Granulicella sibirica: one gene and its partner. Each later gene encodes a partner of the first gene's protein in a complex. Links are inferred from orthologs where the notes say so. Each region holds a gene or a part of one and is shown on either strand. Other genes may lie near its edges.

Region 1 (3,700 bases):
CCACGCTCTTCTCGCTGCAGTCTCGCCCTCGGGCGTCCCGGCAAGGCATCTGGACACCACCAGCCCAACGGCCCGACGCACCCTCGCCCCATCCACCCGCCTCGCGCCCCGTCGCGCTCCGGTTCCGTCGCATCTGGCGTCCCGCCCGATAGCCGTCGCCGCGGCCCATCCGTCGCCCACGCCGGTCATGCTCGCCGAAGCCGCCCCGTTAGCGCACGCCCCTAACGCTCCCTGACCCAGCCCTCTTCTGATTCCCCTGGCCAGCCCAGCCCCTCAGCGCCCGCACTCCGTTCGCGCCCCGCGCCGAAATCATCCAAAAATCTTAATCGCTCCCGATCCCCGCACCCCGTGTAGCGGGTCTCTTGGAAGGAAGTCCCTCGTGCTCAACTCCGTACTCGCCAAAGTTTTCGGCACAAGTAATGAACGAACCGTGAAAAAGATGCTTCCGGTCGTGCAGGAAGTCAACGCTCTCGAATCCTCCCTCACCGGTCTCACCGATGAGCAGCTCCGCAACAAGACGCAGGAGTTCCGCGCCCGCATCGCCGACGCCATCAAGGACATCCCCGCCGACCGTGAGCACGAGGACGAGATCTACCAGGCCGAAAAAAGTGCACTCGACGCCCTCCTGCCCGAAGCCTTCGCTGTCGTCCGCGAAGCCGGCAAGCGCGCCGTCGGGATGCGTCACTTCGACGTCCAGCTCATCGGCGGCATGGCCCTTCACTCGGGCCGGATCGCCGAGATGAAGACCGGCGAAGGCAAGACCCTCGTCGCCACGCTTCCCTGCTACCTCAACGCTCTTGCCGGTCGCGGCGTCCACGTCGTCACCGTCAACGACTACCTGGCCAAGCGCGACGCCGAGTGGATGGGCAAAATCTACGGCTTCCTCGGCCTCACCGTCGGCGTCATCGTCCACGACCTCGACGACCGCGCCCGCCGCGAAGCTTACGCCTCTGACATCACCTACGGCACCAACAATGAGTTCGGCTTCGACTACCTGCGCGACAACATGAAGTTCGAGCTAGCCGACATGACACAGCGCGGCCACTACTACTGCATCGTTGACGAAGTCGATTCCATCCTCATCGACGAAGCCCGCACGCCGCTCATCATCTCCGGCCCCACCGACCAGACCACCGACAAGTACGCCCGCGTCAACCTGATCATCCCCAAGCTCGAAATGGGCGAACTTACCGAGACCATCGAGACCCGCGTCTACACCGGCGACTTCGTCATCGACGAGAAGGCCCGCTCCATCACCGTTACGGACGACGGCTGGGAAAAGATCGAGGAACTCCTCGGCATTGGCAATATCGCCGACCCGGAAAACTGGGACCTCAAGCACCACGTCGAAGTCGCCATCAAGGCCCACAACCTCTACAAGCGCGACGTCGAGTACGTGGTCAAGGATGGCGAGGTCATCATCGTTGACGAGTTCACAGGCCGCCTCATGCCCGGCCGACGCTGGTCCGACGGACTTCATCAGGCCGTCGAAGCCAAGGAAGGCGTGGCGATCCGTAAGGAAGACCAGACGCTCGCCACCATCACCTTCCAGAACTACTTCCGCATGTACAAGAAGCTTTCCGGCATGACCGGAACCGCCGAGACCGAGGCCGCCGAGTTCGACAAGATCTACAAGCTCGACATCGTCGTCACCCCCACCAACCGCATCATGCAGCGCATCGAGAATGCCGACGTTGTCTACCGCACCGCGAAGGAAAAGTACTTCGCCGTCGCCGACGAGATCGCCCGTCTGCACGCCGAGAAGCAGCCCGTCCTCGTCGGAACCACGAGCATCGAAAAGTCCGAGCTCCTCTCTGAGATCCTCAAGCGCAAGGGCGTCCGCCACGTCGTCCTCAACGCCAAGTTCCACGAGAAGGAAGCCGAGATCGTCGCCCAGGCCGGACGTCTTGGCATGGTCACGATTGCCACCAATATGGCCGGTCGCGGAACCGATATTCTCCTCGGCGGAAACTCCGACTTCATGGCCCGCCAGGACCTCGTCCGCAAGCAGCAGGCCCGCGCCGTCTCCGCAGCCGAAGGCGCCATCCAGCCCGTCGCCGGACCCGGCATGTTCCGCTTCTACTACTCCGGGCAGGAGTTCGAGACCACCCAGGAGAACTGGGATCGCGCCGTAGCCTCCCATGCCGAAGCCGCCAAGCTGGAGCATGACCAGGTGATCGCCGCTGGGGGTCTTCATATCCTCGGCACCGAGCGGCACGAGTCCCGGCGCGTCGACAACCAGCTTCGCGGACGCGCCGGACGCCAGGGCGATCCCGGTGCTTCGCGCTTCTATCTCTCCCTCGAAGATGACCTCATGCGCATCTTCGCCCGCGAGTGGGTCTCCACACTCCTCCAGCGCCTCGGCATGGAAGAGGGCGTGCCGATCGAATCCGGCATGATCTCCCGTCGTATCGAGGCCGCACAGAAGGCCGTTGAAACGCAGAACTTCGAGTCGCGCAAGCACGTCCTCGAGTACGACGACGTCATGAACAAGCAGCGCGAAGCCGTCTACGGCCTGCGCAAGCAGCTTATGGAAGGTGTAGACCAGAAGCAGCTCATCACCGAGGACTACGTCTCGACCATCATGTCGAACCTGCTCGACGAGACCGTCCCCGAGAAGGCTACTCCCGCCGAATGGAAGACGGACGCCCTCTTCGAGCAGATCTACGACCTATTCGGGGCCCGGCTCAAGGAAGAGATCGACGTCGACGCCCTCAGCCGCCACGAACTCGGCGAAACCATCTTCGAGAAACTTCGCGCCCGCTACGACATCAAGGAGCAGATCCTCGGAGCCCCCGCGATGCGCTACCACGAGCGCATCGTCATGCTCTCCGTCCTCGATGGCCTATGGAAGGACCACCTCCTCGCCATGGACCACCTGAAGGAAGGCATCGGCCTCCGCGGCTACGCCCAGCAAGACCCCCTCGTCGCCTACAAGAAGGAGTCCTTCGAGATGTTCGAAGCGATGATGCTCCGCTTCCAGGAAGACACCAGCCGTCACCTCTTCCGCATGCAGATCATCGGGCCCGACGGCACGCCAATCGAGACCGCTGCTCAACTCGAAGCCGCCCAGATGGCGAACGCCCAGCAGGGCACGCTCATCGAAGGCAACGACGGCCCGCAGGCCATCTCGGAGTCCGACGCGAACCTCATCGCCGGGCTCGCCGCGCCTCAGCCTCCGCAGCAGCTACCTCCGCCTAACCGCATTCCGACCAGCACGAACGACATCGCCGCGTCGCGCCCACCGGCTCGCCCGATCGCTCAGACCAAGGCCCCGTCCACGACCATCGACGCTTTGGAGAGGGAGTTCCAGCGGAAGAAAGAGCGTGAACTAGCTCAGGCCCGCGCCGCCGGCTCTCCCAACACCGAGTCCAACGGCTCCGGCCCCCGCACAACCGGCCAGAAGGTAGGCCGGAATGAACCCTGCCCCTGCGGTTCCGGCAAGAAGTACAAGAACTGCCACGGAGCCAATGCCTAACAAGACAATGGTGGATCCTGCATCTCGCCCCTGAGATTCAGGATCCACCATCGTTCTGGACTAAAGCTTCACAAAGCCCTGATCCGCGATTTCCCGCTCACCGCTGCGAACATCGCCGATTACAGGGATGGCGGACGGTCGGAGTCCATAGGCGCCCGCAAAGCGCACCCGAATGAGCCAGAAGATCATCAGCGGAAGCGGAAGCAGGGCCGGAACGATGAG
Region 2 (3,058 bases), on another replicon or contig:
GCACACTTTTCGCCCAGATTGTATCAAGGAGCCCCATCATGGCAGACATCGCCAAAATCAAGCTGCAGTACTTCCGCTCCGTCATCTGCACGCCCGTCAAGCACAAGCTCGTCGTCAAGGGCCTCGGCTTCACGCGCCTCAATCAGATCGTCGAGCGCGAAGACACCCCCTCGATCCGTGGAATGGTGGCCAAGGTGCCCCATCTCGTACGCGTCGTCAACTAAGTACCACCCACCATATGCGAGTCGGCTGCTCATAACCGCCGGCGTTTAGCGAGGACATCATGGCAATTCGTAATCTCTCCAATCTCCGCGCCCCCAAGAAGGCGAACGAAAACAAGAAGCGTATCGGCCGCGGTATGGGCTCAGGCATGGGTAAGACCTCGACCCGTGGTCACAAGGGTCAGGGCTCCCGCTCGGGTTCGTCCCTCATGCGCGGCTTCGAAGGCGGCCAGATGCCCCTTCACCGCCGTCTTCCCAAGCGCGGCTTCACCAACATCTTCCGCGTCGAGTACCAGGTGCTCGGTCTAGACCGCATCGCCGAAGTGATCGCCGAGACGGGTGACAGCTCCGAGCTGACCCTCGACCGCATCATCTCGCTCGGTCTGCTCCGCAAGAAGAACGCCCTGATCAAGGTGCTCAACAACGGCGAGATCACCACCGCGATCACCGTGCACGCGCACAAGTTTTCGAAGACAGCCAAGGAAGCCATCGAGAAGGCTGGCGGCCAGGCCATCGTCATCGCGTAAACTGTTCTGAACGAAACAATGTCTGAAGCCAGTACGGGTCTCCCGTACTGGCCTTTCTCATCCGAATTCCAGCCGGTTCAGCCGACCAGAGGTCCCCTTCTCCGATGTTTGAGAAAATTGCCAACATCTTCCGCATCCCGGACCTACGCAACCGAGTCCTCTTCACCCTCGGCCTGCTTGCCGTCTACCGCCTCGGTGCGCACATCCCCACCCCAGGTATCAACGCCGACCTGCTCGCCCAGTTCTTCAACCAGAACTCCGGCTCCGCGCTCGGCCTCGTCGACCTCTTCTCAGGCGGAAACCTCCGCAAGCTGACCGTCTTCGCGCTCGGCATCATGCCCTACATCACCGCCTCCATCATCTTCCAGCTGCTTACGGTCATCTATGAGCCGCTCGCGAAGCTGCAGAAGGAAGGCGAGATGGGCCGCCGCAAGATCACCCAGTGGACCCGTTACGTCACGGTTCTCCTCGCGATCGTTCAGTCCTTCGCCATCGCCCTCACGCTGACCAACACCAGCACCGGTCAGTCGATGGTGACGATCAACAAGTACGAGTTCATCCCGATGTGCGTCATCACCCTGACCACCGGGACGGCGTTCATCATGTGGCTCGGCGAGCAGATTACCGAACGCGGCATCGGCAACGGCATGTCGCTGTTGATCTTCACCGGTATCGTCGTCGGCCTCCCTAAGGGCATCGCCGAACTCTACGACAAGGCCACCACAAGCGCATGGGGCGGACTCACCCCGATCATCCTCGTGCTTCTCATCGTCGCCATGGTGGGTGTCGTAGCCTTCATCATCTTTGTCGAGCGCTCTGAACGCCGCATCCCGGTCCAATACGCCAAGCGCGTCGTCGGGCGCAAGATGATGGGCGGTCAATCGACTCACCTTCCGCTCAAGGTCAACTCGGGCGGAGTCATGCCGGTCATCTTCGCCAGCTCGATCCTTTCGGCCCCCCTTCTGTTCGCCGGCATGAGCTTCTTCGGTAGTGGCCCGCTCAAGGACACCCGCTTCTTCGGCCCGATCCTTCAGGGCCTCGCACCCGGTGAGCCCTGGTACGAGCTCCTCTACATCGTCGCCATCATCTTCTTCGCCTACTTCTACATCTCGATCGTCTTCCGTCCAGACGACATCGCGGACAACATGCGGAAGTACGGCGGCTTCATTCCTGGCATTCGTCCCGGCAAGCGCACGTCGGACTTCATCAACGACGTCCTGACGCGCATTACGCTCGTCGGAGCGATTTACCTGATCATCATCTCGATTATTCCGACGATCCTGATAAGTGGTATTCACTTCAACCACCTTTGGCTCATCGGACCCGTCTTCGACCGGCTCCCGACCTGGACGACGCAGGGTCTCGGCGTGAATTTCTACTTCGGAGGCACGTCGCTCCTGATCGTGGTCGGCGTTGCAATGGACACCGTGAACCAGATCGAATCGCAGCTCATCATGCGCCACTATGACGGCTTCTCTCCAAAGAGCGGCCGCATCCGCGGACGCCGCAGTTGGTAGTTGTAACCGCCGATTCGTGGATCGTTCAGGATTCGCAAATCATCGGAAATCTGAACCGTTTTGCTTAAGGGCACGGCTTTAGCCGTGCCACTTGAGCGTTTAGAGCACAGGGGGCTTTAGCCACCTGAGGTACGCTCTCCAAAACCCCACAGGACCCCGGAACGTTGACCAGCACACACAACACGGTATTAGAGCCCTTCGCCCCCGGACCAGTCCTTCTCCTCGGAGCTCCTGGCGTCGGCAAAGGCACGCAGGCCAAGCAGCTCATGGCCGCCTTCGGAATCCCTCAGATCTCCACCGGCGACCTCTTCCGCGCGCACCTCAAGAACCACACTCCCCTCGGCATCCTCGCGGAAGGCCTGATGAAGCAGGGAAAGCTCGTTCCCGATGACCTCGTCAACCAGATGGTCGCCGAGCGTCTTACGCATCCCGATACGCACAGCGGCTACATCCTCGACGGCTTCCCCCGCACCCTCGCTCAGGCCGAATGGCTCGACAGCAGCCTTTCCGCCTCGAACGACGCCGTCCCCGTCGTCGCCATCAGTATCAGCGTCGACGACACTCAACTCCTCCAGCGCATCACCGGCCGCCGCATCTCGCCAGCCGGCCGCATCTACAACATCTACTCGAATCCGCCGAGAGTTCCTGGGCACTGCGACGTCGATGGGACGCTCCTTACCCAGCGCACCGACGACACCGAAGAGGTCTTTCACGAGCGTATGCGCACCTTCCGCGCCCAGACGGCGCCGGTCATCGACCACTACAGGGCCCAGGGCCGCTTCGAAGAGGTAGA

The links. The genes of interacting proteins can lie anywhere in the genome.
Region 2: the proteins of secA (region 1) and secY are in contact, whole or in part, in a crystal structure (PDB 3DIN), measured with the Thermotoga maritima proteins. The link is inferred for Granulicella sibirica from one-to-one orthologs. Residues at the interface, in WP_004082002.1 of Thermotoga maritima: Glu261, Ala262, Arg263, Lys300, Ala301, Arg302, Thr303, Ile304, Ile305, Leu323, Tyr324, Asp325, Pro326, Val329, Ser330, Tyr333, Ile336, Lys340, Phe345, Val349, Glu363, Phe364, Tyr374, Ser375, Gly376, Gly377, Glu393, Ile395, Thr482, Ser483; in WP_004081795.1 of Thermotoga maritima: Glu108, Gly109, Glu110, Glu111, Ala236, Glu237, Arg238, Arg239, Ile240, Thr241, Ile242, Gln243, Tyr244, Ala245, Arg246, Arg247, Val248, Thr249, Gly250, Arg251, Arg252, Val253, Tyr254, Gly256, Ala257, Ser258, Thr259, Tyr260, Leu261, Pro262.

What each region holds. Positions count from the first base shown.
Region 1 is NZ_RDSM01000001.1:481,199-484,898, forward strand. The notes cover bases 50-3,678. They hold secA (preprotein translocase subunit SecA), read left to right. Parts: upstream 50-379; coding sequence 380-3,478; downstream 3,479-3,678. Other genes in these bases: GRAN_RS02055 (hypothetical protein), read left to right, coding at 50-235; GRAN_RS02065 (DUF2306 domain-containing protein), read right to left, coding at 3,539-3,678. Also shown: more of GRAN_RS02055, read left to right, coding at 1-49; more of GRAN_RS02065, read right to left, coding at 3,679-3,700. UniProt on the Escherichia coli protein: Required for protein export, interacts with the SecYEG preprotein conducting channel.
Region 2 is NZ_RDSM01000003.1:802,354-805,411, forward strand. Bases 72-3,058 are described here. They hold secY (preprotein translocase subunit SecY), read left to right. Parts: upstream 72-852; coding sequence 853-2,265; downstream 2,266-3,058. Other genes in these bases: rpmD (50S ribosomal protein L30), read left to right, coding at 72-224; rplO (50S ribosomal protein L15), read left to right, coding at 284-748; GRAN_RS20060 (adenylate kinase), read left to right, coding at 2,430-3,058. Also shown: more of rpmD, read left to right, coding at 39-71. UniProt on the Escherichia coli protein: The central subunit of the protein translocation channel SecYEG. Consists of two halves formed by TMs 1-5 and 6-10.